DNA from 2 places in the Streptococcus sp. HMSC10E12 genome. Region 2 is predicted to be linked to the other one. Evidence: predicted binding sites of a transcription regulator. Region 2 holds the regulator's gene; the other holds the start of a gene.
The links. Region 2 encodes NrdR, which represses ribonucleotide reductase genes. Its sites were predicted from a motif close to ACACNATATATNGTGT; they were not measured.
Positions count from the first base shown of each region.

Region 1: a site for NrdR is predicted at 4,306-4,321, ahead of nrdH (glutaredoxin-like protein NrdH). Genes of this name have one in related genera too.

Region 1 covers NZ_KV791104.1:85,387-91,856, forward strand. Annotated here, with positions in the region: gene ileS (isoleucine--tRNA ligase) at 1-513, shown strand, start outside; gene nrdF (class 1b ribonucleoside-diphosphate reductase subunit beta) at 607-1,566, opposite strand; gene nrdE (class 1b ribonucleoside-diphosphate reductase subunit alpha) at 1,724-3,883, opposite strand; gene nrdH (glutaredoxin-like protein NrdH) at 3,974-4,198, opposite strand; gene acnA (aconitate hydratase AcnA) at 4,530-6,470, shown strand, end outside.
Region 2 covers NZ_KV791092.1:24,653-31,122, forward strand. Annotated here, with positions in the region: gene HMPREF3112_RS05790 (DUF177 domain-containing protein) at 1-454, shown strand, start outside; gene HMPREF3112_RS05795 (response regulator transcription factor) at 610-1,299, shown strand; gene HMPREF3112_RS05800 (HAMP domain-containing sensor histidine kinase) at 1,296-2,825, shown strand; gene nrdR (transcriptional regulator NrdR) at 2,947-3,426, shown strand; gene HMPREF3112_RS05810 (DnaD domain protein) at 3,423-4,598, shown strand; gene dnaI (primosomal protein DnaI) at 4,602-5,504, shown strand; gene der (ribosome biogenesis GTPase Der) at 5,609-6,470, shown strand, end outside.

The sequences.
Region 1 (6,470 bases), on a different contig from region 2:
ACTGCAGAAGAAATTTGGTCATATCTTGAATTTGAAACAGAAGACTATGTTCAATTGTCAGAGTTGCCAGAAGCAGAAGATTTCGCTGGTCAAGATGCACTTCTTGAAAAATGGAATGCCTTCATGGATTTCCGTGGCCAAGCTCAAAAAGCTTTGGAAGAAGCGCGTAACGAAAAAGTTATCGGTAAATCACTTGAAGCTCATTTGACAATCTATCCTAATGCTGAAGTCAAAGAACTTCTTGAAGGTTTGAACACTAACCTTGCTCAACTTTTGATTGTTTCAGCATTGACTATTGCTGAAGGAGATGCTCCTGAATCTGCTGTAAGCTTTGAAGGTGTAGCATTCACAGTAGAACGTGCTGAAGGTGATGTCTGTGATCGTTGCCGTCGTATCGATCCAAGTACCAAAGAACGTAGCTACAATGCGACTATCTGTGATCACTGTGCTAGCATTGTTGAAGAAAACTTTGCTGAAGGTGTAGCAGAAGGTTTTGAAGTAAAAGCAAAATAAAATAAAAAGAGTTCAATTTGAACTCTTTTTCTATTTGTTTTTCGAATATAGTATTGAACACAATAAAAAAAAACTAGCTCAGCTAGTTTTTTCTTATAGTCCGTAGTTATAATCATCATCTTGCATGGCTTCAACAGTACCTAGAAGGTAACCATTACCAACTTGAGAGAAGAAGTCGTGGTTAGATGTTCCTGTAGAAATACCATTCATAACGATTGGGTTAACATCGTTCGCACTATCTGGGAAGAGTGGATCTTGTCCTAGGTTCATGAGAGCCTTGTTGGCGTTATAACGTAGGAAAGTCATGACTTCCTCAGTCCATCCAACACCATCATAAAGAGATTCAGTGTAGAGCTCTTCATTTTCATACAATTGGTAGAGAAGATCATACATCCATTCACGGAAACTTTCTTGCTCTTCTTCAGGTAATTCGTTGAACCCTAGTTGGAATTTATAGCCAATATAGGTTCCGTGAACAGATTCGTCACGGATAATGAGCTTGATGATTTCAGCGACGTTAGCCAGCTTGTTATTACCAAGATAATAGAGTGGAGTAAAGAACCCTGAATAGAAAAGGAATGTTTCAAGATATGTTGAAGCAACCTTTTTCTGAAGAGGTGTTCCATTTTCATAGATATCGTTAATGATTTTCGCCTTGGTTTGTAGGTATTCGTTACTGTTAGTCCACTCGAAAATTTCTTCAATTTCAGATTTAGTATTCAAAGTTGAGAAGATTGAAGAGTAAGATTTCGCGTGAACAGATTCCATGAACTGAATGTTGTTCAATACAGCTTCTTCATGAGGTGTACGGACGTCTGCACGAATGGCTTCAACACCAGTTTGAGATTGCATGGTATCTAGCAAGGTTAAACCACCGAAAACTTTTCCAACCAAATCCTTTTCTTCAGCTGAAAGTTTACGCCAGTCATCAAGGTCATTTGAAAGTGGGATACGTGTATCTAGCCAAAATTGTTCGGTCAATTTTTCCCAAGTAGATTTATCAATCGCATCTTCGATTTCATTCCAGTTAATGGCTTTGTAGTAAGTTTCCATTAGAAACCTCTTTCTTTATTGATATCGTTACTATTTTATCATAATTCAAAATCATGATATAGTTTTTTGAGTTGATCTATTAAAAAAGTCGGCGAACCGACCTTTTAATGCATTTTGTAAATAAGACTAGTGAAGGTGTTACCGTTAAATCACTATCTTAGATGACACAGCTTTCACATTGGTTAGAACCAACCTCTTCACCGTCATCTGTATAAGTACGGATGTAGTAGATTGATTTAATTCCCTTGTTAAAGGCGTAGTTACGAAGGATAGAAAGGTCACGAGTCGTTTGTTTATTTTCTGTTTTCCATTCGTAAATTTCTTTTGGTAACTCACTACGCAAGAACAGGGTTAATGACAAACCTTGATCAACGTGTTCAGTCGCAGCGGCATAAACGTCGATAACTTTACGCATGTCCATGTCGTAGGCTGAAGTGTAGAAAGGAATTGTGTCTGTTGAAAGACCGTTGGCTGGATAATAGATTTTTCCGATTTTCTTTTCTTGACGTTCTTCAATACGTTGTGTGATTGGATGGATAGAAGCCGAACAGTCGTTAATGTAAGAGATTGATCCATTTGGCGCAACAGCCAAACGGTTTTGATGGTAGAGTCCATCTTTCTTAACGAGTTCACGGAGTTCTTCCCAATCTTTGGCTTGTGGGATGAAGTGGCCATCGAAAAGTTCTTTTATACGATCAGATTTAGGAACGTATTGGCCTGTAACGTATTTGTCAAAGTAAGAACCATCAGCATATTTTGATTTTTCAAAACCGACAAAGGTTTCTTGACGTTCACGGGCAATGTTGTTAGATTCAACTAAAGTCCAGTAGTTCATAAGCATGAAGTAGATATTAGTGAATTCAACAGATTCAGGGCTACCATACTCGATATGGTGTTTAGCGAGGTAAGAGTGAAGCCCCATAGCTCCCAAACCAAAGGTATGAGCTTGTTGGTTACCATTTTTGATAGATGGTACAGCGTCAATACTTGAGCTATCTGTAACAAAGGTAAGCGCACGTGTCATTGCTCTAATCGAACGACCAAAGTCAGGTGAAGTCATCATGTTAAGGATATTAGTTGATCCAAGGTTACATGAAATGTCTGTACCGAGTTTAACAAACTCTTGTGCATCGTTAAGTTCACTTGGTGTTTGAACTTGAAGAATTTCAGAACAGAGGTTGGACATGATAATCTTACCATCGATTGGATTGTGTCGATTGGCTGTATCAACATTGACGATATATGGATAACCTGATTCTTGTTGGAGTTTAGAAATTTCAGTTTCTAGCTCACGGGCATTAATCTTGGTTTTTGTGATATTTGGATTGGCAACCAACTCATCGTACATAGCTGTAATATCAATGTAGTTATATGGTTTACCGTACTCTTTTTCGACTGAGTAAGGACTGAAGAGGTACATATCTTCATTATTACGTGCCAACTCGTAGAATTTATCTGGAACTGTAACACCAAGTGACAGTGTCTTAACACGCACCTTCTCATCAGCATTCTCTTTCTTAGTAGAAAGGAAGGCAAGGATGTCTGGGTGGAAAACATCCAAATAAACAACACCAGCACCTTGACGTTGGCCAAGTTGGTTTGAGTAAGAGAAGCTATCTTCGAAAAGCTTCATAACAGGCACGACACCAGAGGCTGCCCCAGCATATCCTTTGATAGGAGCACCAGCTTCACGAAGGTTAGACAAGCTAATACCTACCCCACCACCAATACGTGATAACTGGAGGGCAGAGTTGATAGAACGTCCGATAGAATTCATGTCATCCGTTACTTGAATAAGGAAACATGACACGAGCTCACCACGACGGCTACGTCCAGCATTTAGAAATGAAGGAGTAGCAGGTTGGTAACGTTGGTGAATCATTTCGTTGGCAAGGTCACTAGCTAGGTTTTCATCACCATCAGCAAAGTAAAGGGCGTTGAATAGAACACGATCTTCAATACTTTCGAGGTAAGACTCGCCATCGTTTGTTTTGAGGGCATATTGTTGGTAGAACTTGTAGGCTGCCATGAAAGATTGGAAGCGGAATTTTTGAGAATGAATTTCTGCAGACAATTTTTCGATGAAAGCAGGTTCGTATTTACCGATGAATTCAGACTCAATATAATCGTTCTCAATCAAATAATTAATTTTATCTGTGATGCTGTTGAATGCCATTGAATTTGGCTTAACGTTTTCAAGGAAGAAGGCACGAAGTGCTTCTTTGTCCTTATGCAAAGGAATTTGACCGTTAACAGGACGGTTAATTTCGTTGTTGAGGCGGAAGTATGAGACATCGCCAAGATTTTTTAAAGACATAATACAGATACCAGGCTCAGTTTAATAGTATATTAAGGTTAAAATATTAAACTAAGCAAACAAGTTCCTTTCTATTTAAAAACTTGATAATTAAAGGATTTCTTTAAGTTTAGTCGGTTGAAAACCTGAAAAGACGATATCGCCTGCTTCAATAACTGGAGCAGCAGTGAAACCAAGACTTTTTACGTAATCGATTTTTTCTGGTTGTTCATCAATGTTGATTTCTTCGAAATCAGCACCTTCCTTTTCCAAGAATTTTTTAGTCATTTTACACTGCATGCAGTTGTTTTTAGAAAATAATGTAATCTTTGCCATTGCAAATACTCCTTTATAAAAAGATTTTAAGTGGCCAAGAGAGCCACTTTTTAACTTTAATAGAATACCCAAAATATTGGGAAAAATCAAGAGGTTGAACCGACAAAATACAATATTTTGTGTTTAGTATTGAAACACAACCCTATATCTTGTGTTTCAAAGGCTTTTTTAGGTTCTCTAAATTAAATAGAATTTGTTTATGAAAATGGCTAAAAAAGAAATATCTCACCACGTATGTTATATAATATAACATCAAAATGCCAATTCTATTTGTTTTTTCAAAAAAAACAGTGTAGAATAAAGAAAATTTTTAACTAATGGAGGTTCAAGTATGCAAGAATACTGTTCAAATCTAACTGTAAATGGTAAGACATTCTCTTTCTATGATCTTGAAAAAGCAGCAAAATCTCATGATGTTAAGGTTGGAGAACTACCTTATACCATTCGAATACTACTTGAAAGTCTCCTCCGAAAAAAAGATGGCGTCGATGTTAAGGAATCTCACATTTCTGATCTAATGAAATTTCCGAATTTTCCAACAATTTCTGAAGTGCCTTTTAAACCAAGTCGTGTTATCTTACAAGATTTTACAGGAGTTCCTGTTGTTGTTGATTTAGCTTCAATGCGTGATGCTATAGTGGCTAATGGTGGTAAAGCCGAATTTATTAATCCCGAGATTCCAGTAGATTTGGTCATCGACCACTCTGTCCAAGTGGATTCATACGGATGTGATACTGCTCTTGAAGATAATATCAATCTAGAGTTTAAACGTAATAACGAGCGCTATGAATTTCTTAAGTGGGCTGAAAAGTCTTTTGAAAATTATCGTGCGGTTCCACCAGCTACAGGTATTATTCACCAGGTTAATATTGAATTTTTGAGTGATGTCATTATTGAAAATGATGGGCTCCTATATCCTGACTCTATGTTTGGTACAGATAGTCACACGACTATGATTAATGGTATTGGCGTCCTTGGTTGGGGCGTTGGCGGAATTGAAGCTGAAGCAGCGATGCTCGGTGAAGCATCTTATTTTCCAATTCCAGAGGTTATTGGTGTACATTTGACAGGAGAGTTGCCTAAAATTGCAACGGCAACAGATTTGGCTCTCAAGATTACTCAGGTGCTTCGTTCTGAAAATGTGGTTGGTAAATTTGTTGAGTACTTTGGACCTGGCTTGAAGAGTTTGTCTCTAGCTGACCGTGCCACAGTCGCTAATATGGCACCAGAATATGGTGCGACCTGTGGTTATTTTCCTATTGATGACGAGACTCTTAACTACATGCGTTTAACTAACCGTGATGAGGATCATATCCAAGTCACTGAAGCCTATACAAAAGCCAATCATCTTTTCTATGATCCAAGTAAAGAAGCCAAGTATACTAAGATTGTTGAAATCGATTTGTCATCTATTAAACCTTCTATCTCAGGTCCTAAACGTCCACAAGATTTGATTCTCTTATCAGATGCTAAGCAAGAATTCCAGGATGCAGTGGTACGAGAAGCAGGTGTCCGTGGTTTCGGTTTGGATAAGGAAGAGTTAGTAAAAACTGCAAACGTTGACTTTGAGGATCATTCAGAAACAATTCAAACAGGTCATGTGGCCATTGCAGCTATCACATCATGTACCAATACTTCAAATCCTTACGTTCTTATGGCAGCCGGTCTTTTAGCTAAAAAAGCGGTTGAGAAAGGATTAAAAGTCTCTCCAACAGTGAAGACATCTTTGGCACCCGGTTCTAAGGTTGTTACTGGTTATCTCAAAGCTTCAGGCTTACAAACCTATCTAGATAAGCTTGGCTTTAACTTGGTAGGTTACGGTTGTACAACCTGTATTGGGAACTCAGGAGACTTACGTCCTGAGGTGGCTAAGGCTATTGTAGAAACTGATTTATTAGCGAGTGCCGTTTTGTCAGGAAATCGTAATTTTGAAGGGCGTATTAATCCACTTGTTAAAGCAAATTTCTTGGCTAGCCCACCATTGGTTGTTGCTTATGCCTTGGCAGGTAACACGAATATTGATTTGACAACTGAACCTTTAGGCTTTGATGATAATGGTCAAGCTGTTTATTTAGAGGAAATTATGCCATCTCGTGAAGAAATTGAGACTTATGTTGATAAATACGTCACCCGTCAACTCTTCCAAGATGAATATGCCAGTGTCTTTTCTGATAGTGAGAAGTGGAATGCTATTCCTACTGAACAAAGTCAAAATTATAAATGGAATCAAAACTCTACCTATATTCAAAACCCACCTTACTTTGATGCTTTA
Region 2 (6,470 bases):
ACGCTATGATCAAGTTTTAAATCTTGAACAGATTCAAGCAAGTGGGCAGGTAGCCTATGACAATGGTTTGTACCTTTTGGATTATCAACTTAGCTATGATATTACCTTGCCATCTAGCCGTTCACTTGAACCTGTGACCCTTAGATTTAACTATCCGGTTTCAGAAACCTTTATACAAGAGGCAGATGCTGCTCTTCAAAAAGAATTAGTCGAAGAAAATCTAGTTCTTATCTTGGATGGGGATACTATTAATCTTGATGAGAGTATTCTAGATAATATTCTTCTTAATATTCCTTTGAGAGTACTAACACCTGAGGAAGAATCAGGACAAATTTCGCTCTCTGGGAATGACTGGGAAGTCTTATCAGAAGAGGACTTTGCCGCACTTCAACAGGAGAAAAAAGAGGCAAGTAATCCCTTTGCCCAATTGAACGGTCTCTTTGATGAAAATTAATTCAAAAAAACAAACTAAAAATGTTTGACAATTTTAAAAATCTATATTATTATATCATTAGAAGTTAATTTTCGGATTTATTCATTGGGTAAATCTACAGACTTTTTAAGGGAAATGGAAGTCAAAAAATTTTAAGAAAGTGGTAAATACTTATTATGAGCAAACGCATTTTGATTGTTGAAGATGAGAAAAACCTTGCTCGTTTTGTCTCTCTTGAACTTCAACACGAAGGATACGACGTTGTGACAGCAGACAACGGACGCGAAGGACTTGAAATGGCACTCGAGAAAGATTTCGATCTTATTCTCTTGGACCTTATGTTGCCTGAGATGGACGGTTTTGAAGTAACACGTCGTCTCCAACAAGAAAAAGATACTTATATTATGATGATGACAGCTCGCGATTCAATCATGGACATTGTTGCTGGTTTGGACCGCGGTGCTGATGACTATATTGTAAAACCATTTGCGATTGAAGAATTGTTGGCACGTATCCGTGCAACCTTCCGTCGCCAAGATATCGAAGCTGCTAAGAATGCACCAGCCAAAGCATCAACTTATCGTGATTTGAAATTGGATGTTCAAAACCGTACAGTTGTTCGTGGTGATGAAGCAATTCCATTGACAAAACGTGAGTTTGATTTGTTGAACACACTTTTGAGCAATATGAACCAAGTGATGACCCGTGAGGAACTCTTGCTTCAAGTTTGGAAATATGATGACGCCATCGAAACAAACGTGGTAGATGTTTATATTCGTTACTTGCGTGGAAAAATCGACGTTCCAGGTAAGGAATCATATATTCAAACAGTACGAGGAATGGGTTACGTTATCCGTGAAAAATGAGTAAATTACAAGATAAATTATTTGGTAAAGTAACCATTAGAAAAAAGTTGACCATGACAACTGCTGTGGTCTTCTTTCTTGTATTGTCGATGTTCACTCTGGTTGTTATTTTCTCAGCCAATACACTACTTTTACAACGTGAACGTCAAAATGTAAACACTACAATCTCAAAAGTTGTTACTTATATAGAAAAGGACTGGGACTCCGACGAAGAGTTGAGTCCAGAACCGCTTTTAGCTGCCCTTTATTCGCCTAAAAATATCTATGCATCGATCATTAATGGTGTGCTTTCCGAAAAGCACTCTTTGGATGGTCAGGTTGCGATTTCTAATAAATTATATTCTAACCAATCTGTTTTTGTTTATGACAAAAAGGGAACGTTTATCTTTACTTCTGAGGAGAACACAGACTCGCCTCCAGGTATGTCCGAGGTAAACAAATTGAAGTCAGTTTCCTATAAAGGGAAGCGTGGTTTCTTGCTGCAAGTTCCAATCTACGGTAAAGATAAAAAGACCATCGTTGGTTATGCCCAAATCTTCCATGATTTGGAATTCTATTATGCTCTGAAAGAGCGTTTGATTTTCTTATTGATTTTCCTAGAAGTGGGGATGACGGTCCTAGTTATCGCAGCGACTGTAGTTGTCTTGACATCTATTCTTCGTCCGATGAGACAGTTGCACGAAACGATGGGAGTTATCACCGATTCGCCAAGTGATTTGGAACTTCGTTCTAAGATTGAAAGTCACGATGAAATTGGTGATTTGGCGGTTAACTTTAACCGTATGATGGATAAAATCCAAGAAAATAATCAGATGCAGATGCGTTTCTTGAGTGACGTCAGTCATGAATTGCGTACACCGATTGCGGTTATCAAGGGGCATATGGACCTCTTGCAACGTTGGGGTAAAAATGACCCTGAGATTCTTGAGGAAAGTCTTGAGGCTGCCAGTCACGAGGCCAACCGTATGACGATTATGATTAATGACATGTTGGATTCTATCCGTGTCAAAGGGTCATTTGAAAATCACAGAAACGATACTTGTGATTTGAATTCTTCAATCCGTACGGTTATTGGTAACTTCCGTGTCTTGCATGAAGATTACCAATTCTATCTCAATGATTTCGAGAGTTCAGAGCGCCCTGCACAGATTTACAGCCAACACTTTGAACAGGCGATTACGATTTTGATTGATAATGCGGTCAAGTATTCTCCTGTTAACAAGGAAATCCAGGTTACAATTAAGGCTCTGGAAGATGAAATGTTGGTGCAAGTGCAAGATAATGGTGAAGGGATCTCTAAAGAAGATATTGAGCATATCTTTGAGCGCTTCTACCGTTCAGATAAGGCACGTAATCGTACAACAACGCAATCTGGTGTTGGTATTGGTTTGTCAATTCTTTACCAAATTGTGGAAGCTTATCGCTGCCGTATCGATGTTAGTTCTGAACTTGGTGTTGGAACACGTTTCGACCTTTACATTCCATTTGCAGATGGAGAAACGACGACACCTCAACTTGAGCTTTAAATCAATTTATAAGAGACTTAGAGTGATTCTTGGTCATGAGCACGCCTCGTTTAGGGCGTGCTTTTTATGTGTTTTTATGGTAAAATAGAGTACCGAATTTCAAAGATTGGTGGTGAAGTGCATGCGTTGTCCAAAATGTCAACACAATAAATCTAGTGTTATCGATAGTCGTCAGGCAGAGGATGGGAATACCATTCGTCGGCGTCGTGAGTGTGATTCTTGTCATGCTCGTTTTACAACATTTGAGCGTGTGGAAGAAGTTCCACTTTTGGTTGTCAAAAAAGACGGTACTCGTGAACAATTCTCTCGCGATAAGATTTTCAATGGTATCTTGATGAGTGCTCAGAAGCGTCCGGTTTCTAGTGAGGATATCGAAAATGCCATCACCCGTATTGAGCAAAACATTCGCCGTAACCATGATGGAGAGGTTGATAGTGATGTCATTGGGAATTTAGTGATGAAAGAACTCGCTGACCTTGATGAGATTACTTATGTACGTTTTGCCAGTGTCTACCGTTCTTTCAAAGATGTTGATGAGATTGAAGAGTTGCTTCAAGAAATCACCAAGACTGTACGTGCGAAAAAAGAGTCTAAAAAATGAGACCTATTGAAGAATTTGTCTATGTTGGCAATCAGGTTATCGTTCCCGATCAGGCAAGTTTGATGCGTTGCTATTATCCCATTATTGGAGGTGAGGGATACGCTCTTTACCAGTATTTCGTGGCTTTTTATGACAATGGTAATCACCGCCATAAGTTTGCGGCTATTCTGAATCACCTTAACTTTGGAATGCAACCCCTTCAGGAAGCACTGGCGGTTCTGACAGCAGTAGATCTCTTGGCCTTTTACCAGTCACCTCAAGGGTTTTATGTTATAGAGCTTAAGTCTCCCTTATCAATTGAGCAGTTTCTAAAACATGCCGTTTATAGTTCACTTCTCGAGCAAAAGATTAGTGAACCAGCAGTAGACGCTTTGAAACCGGCAGGTCTACAAGGCTTGCAAGATTTATCTAAACGTTTTTCGGATGTCTTTACCGATGAGCGTTTGGCTCAAAAGTCTGTGTCTGAAATCAAGCCTAAAAATTCGTTTGATTTAAGCAGTTTCAGGAATCGTATGCAGGCTGACGGATTTGTATTTACAGATGAAAAGACAGATGTGCCAGAAATCTATAAATTGTCTGAAACTCATGGCATGAATTGGTATGATACCTATCTCTTAGCGAAAAAGACAGCCGTGAACCACCAGATTATTGTCAAGCGTATGCAGGTGCAATTAGAACAGGCTCAGGCTCAAACATTGGGTGGTGATTCTGCTTTGACGGAGACGGAGAAAAAGATTCTTAAAGCGGTTAGGTCCGAAGAGCCTATAGATTACTTGCAAAGTGCTAAAGGCCCAAGCGGGACTGTGACTAATTCTGAGAAGCAGATTCTCACGGATTTGGCACAAAGAGGCTTTATGGATGAGGTCATTAACCTTATGGTTGCCTACAGTTTGGGACGGACACGTTCGACGAATGTGAATCGAGAGTATATCTCTAAACTTGCCAACGACTTTGCTTTTAAGAATATCGTCACTGCTGAACAGGGACTTTTAGCCTTGCGTAGTGGTTACGACAAGAAATCACAGCAAGCAAGAGCAGATTCTAAGAAGAAAACAAATGTGCCAAGCTGGAGTAATCCAGATTATGATAATCAAACCAGTCAGGCTGATCAGGCCAAGTTGGATGAAATTAGACGTCGAGCTTTGGCAAAACTAGAAAAAGGAAAGGAGTAGCCTATGGAAAGAGTTGGACAAACCCTAAACCGAACAGGGCATCATGGGTCTGGCAATGCAACAGATTTAACGAAGCAAATTTTAGCAGATCCAAGAGTGGCTAGCTTTATTCAAGAGCATAGCCTAAGCCAGGATGAAATCAAACGTAGTCTTCCTAAGTTTAATCAATTCCTGGTGGAATGCCGTAAGGTCAAAGAAGGTGATGCCTCGTATATTGCCAAAGGGTATGAGCCGATTCTGACCATGAATGAAGGCTACGCTGATGTCACCTATAAGGAGACGCGTCAGCTCAAAGAGCAACAAGAACAGCAGGCTATTGCTAAACGGATTAATTTGGTGAGTCTTCCTCAGTCTTATCGTAAGATTACCTTTGCGGACATTGCTCTAGATGATGTGGCTCGTGTTGATACCTTTGAGAGTCTCGTGGATTTTGTAGCGAATTACCCTAGTCCAGACCAGAAAGGCCTTTATATCTACGGAGACATGGGGGTTGGAAAATCCTTCATGTTGGCTGCTATGGCTCATGAACTTTCAGAGACAAAGAAGGTTGCGACGACCATTATTCATTACCCATCATTTACTATTGATGTTAAAAATGGAATCAAGGATGGTTCTGTCAAGGAACAAATTGATGCTGTCAAACAGGCGGAAGTTTTGGTTCTAGATGATATCGGTGCAGAACAATTTTCTTCTTGGATTAGAGATGATGTTTTGCAAGTTATCCTCCAGCATCGTATGATTGAGGAGCTTCCTACCTTCTTTACGTCTAACTATAGTTTTGCGGATTTAGAAGCGAAGCTATCCAATGGACGTCAAGGAGATGAGACTTGGCAGGCCAAACGTGTGATGGAGCGTATCCGTTTTCTAGCCAAAGAGGTTCACTTGAAGGGTGTTAATCGCCGTTAGGGTGATCCTAATAATGATAAAGAATAAGAGAGTTTGCTTTCCTTGGTGGAAGTGAGACTGCTAAATGAAGAAAGGAATCCCTATTTAATCAGGGACTTAAACATATGACATTACCTACAGTTGCTATCGTGGGTCGCCCAAACGTTGGGAAATCGACCCTATTTAACCGAATTGCGGGTGAACGTATCTCTATCGTCGAAGACGTTGAAGGGGTAACACGTGACCGTATTTATACCTCTGCTGAATGGCTTAACCGTCAGTTTAGCTTAATTGATACAGGTGGTATTGATGATGTTGATGCACCATTTATGGAACAAATTAAGCACCAAGCTGACATTGCCATGACTGAAGCTGACGTTATTGTCTTTGTCGTTTCAGGTAAGGAAGGCGTGACAGATGCGGACGAGTACGTTGCTCGTATTCTCTATAAGACCAACAAGCCAGTTATCTTGGCGGTAAATAAAGTGGATAACCCTGAGATGCGTGCAGATATCTATGATTTTTATTCTCTAGGTCTTGGTGATCCTTATCCAGTTTCATCTGTTCACGGTATTGGTACAGGGGATGTTCTCGATGCTATCGTTGAAAATCTTCCAACAGAAGTTGAAGAAGAAAATCCAGATATCATTCGTTTTAGTTTGATTGGGCGTCCAAACGTCGGAAAATCAAGCTTGATTAACGCCATTTTGGGTGAGGACCGAGTGATTGCCAGCCCAATTGCTGGTACAACTCGAGATGCCATTGATACAAACTTTGTGGACAGTGAAGGTCAAGAGTATACCATGATTGACACCGCTGGTATGCGTAAATCTGGTAAGGTTTATGAAAACACAGAGAAATACTCTGTTATGCGTTCAATGCGTGCCATTGACCGTTCTGATATCGTCCTTATGGTTATCAATGCCGAAGAAGGTATCCGTGAGTATGACAAGCGTATTGCTGGTTTTGCCCATGAAGCTGGTAAAG